DNA from 4 places in the Leucobacter japonicus genome. Region 4 is predicted to be linked to each of the others. Evidence: predicted binding sites of a transcription regulator. Region 4 holds the regulator's gene; each other region holds the start of a gene.
What was found. The regulator LexA, encoded in region 4, represses DNA repair genes until DNA is damaged. The targets are predictions, from matches to a motif close to TCGAACANNTGTTCGA.
Positions count from the first base shown of each region.

Region 1: a site for LexA is predicted at 999-1,014, ahead of uvrA (excinuclease ABC subunit UvrA). Genes of this name have one in related genera too.
Region 2: a site for LexA is predicted at 947-962, ahead of imuA' (DnaE2-dependent mutagenesis accessory factor ImuA'). Genes of this name have one in related genera too.
Region 3: a site for LexA is predicted at 1,202-1,217, ahead of AMS67_RS10980 (tyramine oxidase subunit B). Genes of this name have one in related genera too.

Region 1 is NZ_JHBX01000077.1:202,040-204,238, forward strand. Features, by position in the region: gene uvrA (excinuclease ABC subunit UvrA) at 1-967, opposite strand, end outside; gene AMS67_RS02105 (hypothetical protein) at 1,089-1,724, shown strand; gene AMS67_RS02110 (hypothetical protein) at 1,721-2,199, shown strand, end outside.
Region 2 is NZ_JHBX01000142.1:299,874-302,072, forward strand. Features, by position in the region: gene AMS67_RS15570 (DNA polymerase Y family protein) at 1-289, opposite strand, end outside; gene imuA' (DnaE2-dependent mutagenesis accessory factor ImuA') at 286-936, opposite strand; gene AMS67_RS15580 (DUF2469 domain-containing protein) at 1,047-1,370, shown strand; gene AMS67_RS15585 (YraN family protein) at 1,503-1,919, shown strand; gene AMS67_RS15590 (YifB family Mg chelatase-like AAA ATPase) at 1,916-2,199, shown strand, end outside.
Region 3 is NZ_JHBX01000108.1:349,527-351,725, forward strand. Features, by position in the region: gene AMS67_RS10980 (tyramine oxidase subunit B) at 1-1,142, opposite strand, end outside; gene AMS67_RS10985 (LysR family transcriptional regulator) at 1,291-2,199, shown strand, end outside.
Region 4 is NZ_JHBX01000142.1:141,888-144,086, reverse strand. Features, by position in the region: gene AMS67_RS14895 (histidinol-phosphate transaminase) at 1-301, opposite strand, end outside; gene AMS67_RS14890 (LysM peptidoglycan-binding domain-containing protein) at 328-735, opposite strand; gene lexA (transcriptional repressor LexA) at 995-1,660, shown strand; gene lipB (lipoyl(octanoyl) transferase LipB) at 1,776-2,199, shown strand, end outside.

The DNA of each region.
Region 1 (2,199 bases), on a different contig from region 4:
CTTCCGCGATGGAGAGCTCGGGGTCGCCCAAAACCAGATCTTCATCGACCGACATGCTGGTGCCGAGACCGGAACAGGTCGGACATGCGCCGAAGGGTGCATTGAACGAGAATGTGCGCGGCTCGATTTCGGTAAGTTGCACGGGGTGCTGGTTCGGGCACGAGAGATGCTCCGAAAAGAGCTGCACTCGATCAGAGGCGTTGGCGTCTTGATCGACGAATTCGATCGCGACGATGCCGCTCGCAAGCCTGAGTGCGGTTTCGAGTGAGTCGGTGAGGCGGCCGAGGATCTCGGGGCCTGCGACGAGCCGGTCGACGACGACTGAGATGTCGTGCTTCACCTGCTTCTTCAGCTGGGGCGGATCGGAGAGCTGGATCATCTCGCCGTCGACGAGTGCGCGAGAATACCCGCTCGCGGCGAGGTCTTGGAAGAGGTCGACGAACTCCCCCTTCTTCTTGCTCACGACCGGCGCGAGCACCTGGTAGCGCGTGCGCTCGTCAAGCTCCATCAACTGGTCGGCGATCTGCTGCACCGTCTGTGAGGCGATTCGCTCCCCACATACGGCGCAGTGCGGCACGCCGATGCGGGCCCAGAGCAACCGCATGTAGTCGTAGATCTCGGTGATCGTGCCCACCGTCGATCGAGGGTTGCGGTTGGTCGATTTCTGGTCGATGGACACGGCGGGGCTCAAGCCCTCGATGAAATCGACGTCAGGCCGATCCACCTGGCCGAGGAACTGTCGGGCATAGGCGCTCAACGATTCGACGTAACGTCGCTGCCCCTCGGCGAAGATCGTGTCGAACGCCAGGCTCGATTTGCCGCTGCCGGACAACCCGGTGAACACCACCATTGAGTCGCGCGGAATCGACAGGTCAACGTTCTGGAGATTGTGGACGCGCGCCCCTTGCACGCTGATCTGGGCGTGAGCGGATGAGGAGCGGATGGGAGCAGTGGGCGTCGTAGTCACCGCTCCATTCTACGTCGCCGTTGCCGAGAATTCGAACATACGTACGATGGATCGCCTTTCGGCCTTGGCGAGTTCGATCGCGCGCGAGTATTATCGACATAAGGCAACGAAAGGAATCGCCGTGTCCCTGCCGCAGCTCTCGCCCATCGCGCGTCGCTCCACCCGCGCACGTACTGATCCCGCCGTCGAGCGTGTCCATGCGCTCGTCACGCAGATCGATCACGAGCGCCTGGACGCCGCCGAGGCATTGCTCGCCGGCGTGCTCGCGCATCAAGCTGCAGACTCGCGAGGGCTGAGCGCCTCCGAAGTTCAGTCGTTGGCACGTTTCGGGGTGACGGAAACCGAACTCCGCGAGCCGACCCCGCTTGCAGCGACGACGCGTGGAATGCTGTGGGATCGCCACGTCGCCGATCGAAGCGCGACGGTGACGGAAACCGCCGAGATGCTCGGCGTGACTGCGGCCCGGGTGCGGCAGCGGTGCGCGGCTGGCTCGCTGCTCGCGCAGCGCCGCAGCGACGGTTGGTACCTGCCGCGATTCCAGTTCCCGCATGACCGCGAGCTCAACGGCTGGGGCACGGTGGCGCGGGCGATTCCGGCAGGCACCCCCATGCTGCTGGCTGAACGGGTACTGACGTCACCGGCACCGTCGCTTCGGGGCGATGGGGAGGAACTCGCTCCGTTCGAATGGCTCGCACAGGGCGGGGATCCGGCGGCCGCGGCCATTGCGGTCGACGATGCGCTGCATCGACTCCCATGAGTGAACGATTGCCCGAGGTCGATCCTTCTCGTTTCCCCGACCTCGAGGCCGACCCCACCTGGGTGCGCTCACTTCCCGCCGGCACCGCATTCGCTCGTATTTCGAAGACGGCCGGCCCGCACCCCGTGCGCTGGCATGATTTCCGGAACTACGGCCCGCTCGACGCCCGGTTCGATCCGCACCCCGAGCCGGTCGGTGAGCACCCCGAGGAGGGCGTGCTCTACGCGGTCCTCGAACGGCCGGCGATCACGGCGTTCGACGCCTGCGTGCTCGAAGTGTTCCAATCAACGCGCATCATCCGTCGCTGCGAAGATGCGCCCGAGGTGACGATCTTTGCGGTGACCCGAGAGCTCCGGCTCCTCGACGTCAGCGACAGTGACTGGATCTCCGTCGCCGGCGGCAACGCCGCGATCTCATCGGGTGAACGAGCACAGAGCCGGCGATGGGCACGCGCGATTCGACAGGCCTACCCTCA
Region 2 (2,199 bases), 160 kb from region 4:
CGGGAATCAGCTGTTCGAGCTGAGCAGCGACGGGGGCGAACCGTCGCTCGTCCGTGGCAGGATCGTGGGGGTAGACGGCGAGATCCGGGCAGCGGCTCTGCGCCTCGCGCTCCCGCAACCCGACGCGTACTCCCTCTCTGCGTGCCGCCTGCGTGCACGCGACCACGATGCGATTGGCGATCAACGCGAGTGGCTCGGTAAGGGAGAGATCGTCTGCGCCGTCATCGCGCAGCAGCGCGTGCACGGGCCAATCCGGTACCCAGAACATGAGGGTGCGATCCGCGTTCATGATGCGACCAGGTGCCTGAGCGGGGCGATACCGGGGTCTGCGATGGCGCCATCTCGGAATCTGAGCGTGTGGCTGCGCGTGCCGCGGCGATCCTGCGTCTGCACGGTCAGCTCGCGGTCCGTGAGCATGCCGTACCCGTGCCCCAGCCCGTCCCAGCGGGAACAGGAGACCCGCAGCGTGGACTCGGGGCGCGGCCAGTCACCGGTCACGACCAATGCGGCGTCGTGCTCTCTCAGGCGTGCAGAGATGCGCTCCGACTCGCTGGCGCTCGGCGGCGTGGTCGGTGCCAGCAGCACCACGGTCAGCACTTCGGCCAGGGCTCCGGTGAGCCCGATCGCATCGGTGCCCGGCTCGGGGATGATGACGCACCGATCGAGTGCGATTCCCAGGGCAACTGCTGCCTCGGCGCCGAACGCCGTGTCGCCGATGATGCCGCACCACGCACCCGAAGCGGAAGCCTCTGCGAGCAGTGCCAGTGCGAGCTGCCGAGACCCGTGCACCGCATAGCTCGCCCCCATGCGCAGTGAGCCACCGGGGAGCAACGGCCGTAATCCGGCCGCAGTCGGAATCGTGCGCGCGTCGAGTCGCATCGGCTGCATCTCGGAGATGCGCTGCTGCAGCGAGCGGACGGTCACGGGGGAGTTCATGCAGGTATATTCGAACATATGTTCGAATAAGTCAATCTCGATGGCCTGGGCGCGTCGCAGCCGGGAGTCGTTCAGAGCCATGCTTCTGAGGCAGCGGTAGGATGGGGGCGATGAACGAAGACGAGCTAGACGATTACGAGCGCGAAGCCGAGCTGTCGCTGTTCCGCGAGTACCGCGATATCGCGAGCCAGTTCCGCTACGTCGTCGAGACCGAGCGGCGGTTCTACCTCGCCAACGAGGTCGACCTCAAGCGGCAAGATGCGGGGAACGACTTCTACTTCGAACTCGCCATGACTGACGTGTGGGTCTGGGATGTGTACCGTGCCGACCGGTTCGTGAAATCGGTGCGTGTGCTGACCTTCAAAGACGTGAATGTCGAAGAGCTTTCGGCGCGTGAGTTCTCCCTGCCGCAGGAGCTCGCGCTCGACGAGTGATCGCATATCTGCTCCGGTGACTCGTCCCCGGCGCAGGCATCGTATGTGAACCGGGGTCTTCTCCACAGATCCGACTGATCCCTCCGTGCGGCGTCGCTCCAGCGAGCATGCTGGTGCGCCAGGAGGTGCATCATGACGCACACGGCAGCAACGCACACAGCCCAGGAAGACGATTGGTCACCCGGAGTTCAGCAACCGCACAACCAGGCGCTCGGCGCGCACGGCGAATCGCTCGCGGCGGCGTACCTGGAAGCGCTCGGGTATCGAATCCTCGCACGTAATTGGCGCAACCGGTCGGGTGAACTCGACCTCGTCGCGCGAGACGGCGAGACGGTGGTCGCGATCGAGGTGAAAACCCGCAGCGGCACCGGGTACGGCAGCCCCTTTGCGGCGATCACGGCGCAGAAGGCATCACGCATTCGGCGACTCCTGCTCGATTGGGTGCGCGGCTACGCCCTTCGGGGTGCCGAGCTGCGCATCGACGCGATCGCCATCACGATGCGTGCGAATGCGGAGCCGCGCATCGAACACCTGCGGGGAATCGCGTGAGCGGCGTGGTGTGCCGGGCGGCCTCCATCGCGCTGACCGGACTGCAAGGCACCGCAGTGATGGTCGAATCGGCCGTCTCGCAGCAGTTGCCCGGAATCGCCATCATCGGTCTTCCCGATGCCGCGCTCGCCGAAGCAAAACTGCGGGTGCGCACCGCCACCGCTCAGGTGGGCCTTCCGCTCTCGGATCGGTTTCACACCATTAACCTCAGCCCAGCGTCTCTGCCCAAGCACGGCTCCGGATTCGACCTGGCCATCGCGCTCGCCGCGCTCGCCGCCTC
Region 3 (2,199 bases), on a different contig from region 4:
CAGAGGTTGAGCTTCGTGCCGATGCCGAGCTCCACCGCATTCTCGTACACGGTCTTGGCCCAGGCCACGTCTTCGACGCCCATGCCGCCGACGCTGAAGAGCACCGGCTGCTCGTCGAACTCGCGCCCCTGCGCGGTGCCGTCGAAGACATCGCCGATGTTGACGACGCGCGACTCGTCGAGCTTGCCGGCGTCGATGAGGTCTTGCCAGTAGAGGCCGATCATGCCGAAGGCCGTCTCGTGCGAGGGCGCGGGGTACTCCTCGGCCCACGCCTCGTAGATCTTCTTCGCGTCGGCGATGAGCCGCGCCTTGCCCGAGACCGTGTAGGCCTCGTCCATCTTGAGGTTCGCCGGCAGACTCAGGAACGCGCCCGGCTTGATCCAGTCGCCGTCGATGTAGGGGTAGTTCTCGGAGCCGACGAGCCCGGTCACGGCCTCGGAGACGATGTCGGAGTCGCGCACCGCGGCCTCGGCCGTCTCAGCGATCTCGATGGTCGTGAACTGCGGGTAGTGCAGCTTCACGTAGTCGGCGAACGCCTCCGACGATTCCTTGCGGCGCCCGTTGATGCGAATGGTGTCGAGTGTGGGCCGCGCGGTGGTCATCGCGTGCAGCGCGCTCTTGTTCATCGCGCCCGGGCCGATGATGCCGAGCGACTTCGCGTTGATCGGCGCGAGCTTCTTCGCTGCCGCACCGGGCACGGCCGCCGTGCGGTACGCGCTCTCGAGGTTGCCCGACATGATGGCGAAGGGGGCGCCCGTCTCTTTGTCGTTCAGCACGATGAGGTGGATCGAGCGGGGCAGCCCCTGCTCGCGGTTGTCGATGTTGGATCCGTACCACTTCACCCCGGCCGCGTCGAAGCGCCCGCCGAGGTACGCGGCCATCGCCATGAACCGGCGGTCGGCAGCGTCGAGCGGCATCCCGGGGAACGGTGACGACTGCGGAAAGCTGATCTGCGCACCGTGCGAGTTGGCCGAGTTGCCGGCCATGCGGTAGTCGCCCTTGGCGACCAGCACGAGTACCTCTTCCATGACTTCCATGCAGCGATCCATGTCTTTCACGCCCGCCGCGATGACCTCTGGCTCGCTGAGATAGAGCATGTCGATGCGGGTGCTGGGGGCGGTCTGCGGGGTCAGTGCGGTCACGGTGAACTCCTTCGAATCCGGGTCGGTGCAACCCAGAAAAGCCAGGTTTCACCCCTCAGTCAAATACCCTTTTGACCGGGAATTCATACCGTTTCGCTCGTAATCAACCGGTAACGGAATGGGAACATTCGCGGCGTATCGTGACCCCATGGAACTCCGTCAGCTGCGCTACTTCTTGGCCGTATCAGACGAGCTCCATTTCGGCCGCGCGGCCGAACAGCTGCACATGTCGCAGCCCCCGCTGAGCCTGCAGATCTCGCGCCTCGAACACGAGCTCGGCGTCACACTGTTCGAACGCTCGACGCGCAGCGTGCGCCTCACCGCCGCCGGTCGACACCTGCAAACGCGGGCCCGTGCAGTACTCGCCGAACTCGACGAGGTGCGCGGCGAGCTGCGCGACTTCACCGACGGGCTCACCGGCACGCTGCGCGTCGGCTTCGTCAGCTCGGCGAACTCGACCGTACTGCCGGGAGTGGCTCGTCGATTCCGCGCGGAACGCCCCGGCGTCACGCTCGAGCTCGTCCCCCTCACCTCGTCCGAGCAACTCGAGCGGTTGCGCGACGGCTCGCTCGATGTGGCGATCGTGCGCGACGAGGCCCCCGGGGTGAGCGGCCGTACAGCGTCGGCGATTCGCACCGAGGTCGTCTACGAAGAGCGCCTCGTAGCCTGCCTCCCCCGCACGCACCCGCTCGCCTCCGCGCAGGAGGTCACCGCGCACGACATCAGTGCCGTGCCGATGATCACCTACCCCCGAGCGATGATGTCGGGGTTCGTGGATCGCGTCACCCAGGTTCTCGGCGAGGCGGGCAGCGTCGCCCGTGTCGCCGAGGAGGTCGTGCATCAAGAGACCGCGATCGGCTTCGTCGCCGCAGGGGTCGGCACGAGCATTCTCCCCGAGTCGATCGGGCAGCTCGTGCCCCCGACGATCGTGACGGTGCCGCTTGCGGGCTCACCGACCACGCAGTTGCTGGCCGCACGGCGCGTGCGCAGCGATCACGGCGCAGCGATCCGCGCCTTCCTCGCATGCCTGCGCGCATCGGCCGCGGAGTTGCGGGCG
Region 4 (2,199 bases):
GCAGTATCTGCTGCAACACCTCGTTCGACCCGTTCGCCGCCCAGAGCTGCTCCGGAGTGAGACCGTGCCCGAGATACCCGGCCAACGCCTCACGCAATTCGGTGAATTCACGATCGGGGTATCGATTCACGCCAGTCACCGCGTGTGCAAGCGACTGCACGATGTCAATGGCGACGTGCTCCGGAATCGGATGCGTGTTCTCGTTCACGTTCAGGCTGACGGGAACCGCATCTTGCGGAGCCCCGTATGGCTCTTTGCCGACGAGGTTGTCACGGAGAGGAAGGTCGCTCAGACTGGTCACCGAACCAGTCTAGAGGCGAGAGAACCTCATGCTCCGAGTTCGTCGCCCGACACGACCAACGGGTTCTCTGAGTATCGCAGCGGCACAGCGATCGCCTCGCCTGCCTGCACCGACGACCCGTCGAGCTGGTTGAGCTGCACGATCTCCGAGACCAGGTCTCGGGGGTCGGCGGAGGGGTCGAGCTCCGTCGCCAGCGACCAGAGTGAGCTCCCCGGCTGCACCACCACATATTCGAACTGCTGACCATCGGAGCCCTGCGCCGTTGCCATCGCTTCCGGTGCCGCGAAGGCTGCCACCAGGGCGAGCACTCCGGCAACCAGCACTGTCGCGAGCGCGCCGAACACCATACGGCCACGACGTGTCAGTCGAATCGTCGCCGTTGCCGCGCGCGGCGCCGGCATTGCCTCGTGAGTCAGGGTCGCGATTGCGCTCATGATGGTGTCCCTTCGGTTGTGATCGCCACGAACGTGCATCCGTGCGAACATCTGTTTCGAATATATATTCGATGAATCGAAACTTCAAGCCCGAGTTCGAAGATATGTTTCGATCTTTTTCTCCGACACTCGAACACGTGTTTGCCCGTGTTCGAATGTCGCGGCTATGGTTTCGTCAACGGGATCACTGAATCAGGCACCACCGACATTCATGGATCGCCGCCGCCAGACAGCCCCCTGGGCTCGAGAAAGGACCGCAATGAGCGACACCGCCGTGCCCCGTTCCACGAAGCCCCTGAGCGAAAAGCAGCAGGCGATTCTTGAGTGCATCGCGCGCTCCGTCGAGAGCCGCGGCTACCCGCCGAGCATGCGCGAGATCGGGGATGCGGTCGGCCTCTCCTCACTCTCCAGCGTGACCCATCAGCTCAGCCGCCTCGAGCTGGGCGGCTATATCAGGCGAGACCCGAATCGCCCTCGGGCCCTCGAGATCCTCGTCGAACTCGCTTCGACGTCGAACGCAGTCGCAGACGCCCCGACCCAGCAGGTCGAGGAAGCCGCATACGTGCCGCTCGTCGGCCAGATTGCAGCGGGCGTTCCCATCACCGCCGACCAGCAAGTCGAAGAGATCGTTCCGCTCCCCCGGCAACTCGTCGGAGACGGCCAGCTCTTCATGCTCCGCGTCGTCGGCGATTCGATGATCGATGCCGCGATCTGCGACGGTGACTTCGTCGTCATTCGCCAGCAGCGCGAAGCGGAGAATGGCGACATTGTCGCCGCGATGCTCGACGGCGAGGCCACGGTCAAGGTATTCCGTCGCCGCGACGGTCACACGTGGCTCCTCCCGCGCAATAGCGCGTTCGAGCCGATTCTCGGCGACCACGCCGAAGTACTCGGTCGCGTGGTGGCGGTCTTCCGCTCGGTATAGCAACGCAAGCAACCCCTGCGCCCCACGACCCGAGGCGCGCACGTCACTTCATCGATGTGCGCGCCTTTTCTCGCGCGATTTGATTTGTTGTACCGAGTGTATCTAATCTGTTCGCATGTCCAGCATCGCTGCAGCACCTCCGACCCCCTCCGCATCGCCGCGCGCCGTCGCCCGTTTCGGTACACCACCCCGCGTGGACGTCATCGGCCTCGCGCCAGACTTTGTGGAGTACGCTGACGGGCTCCGCCTGCAGGCCGCAGCGGCGGAACGCGTGACCCGCGGCGCCGACTCCGGCACGCTCCTGCTTCTCGAGCACTCCGCGGTCTACACGGCGGGCAGACGCGCTGACCGCGACGAGTACCCCACCGACGGTACGCCCGTCGTTCCAGTCGACCGCGGCGGCCGGGTCACCTGGCACGGACCGGGGCAGCTCGTTGCGTACCCGATCGTACGGCTGCGGCCGGGAGCCGGCGTGGTCGACCTCGTACGCTCGCTCGAGACCGCCATTATCGCCACACTCGACGCGCTCGGCGTTGACG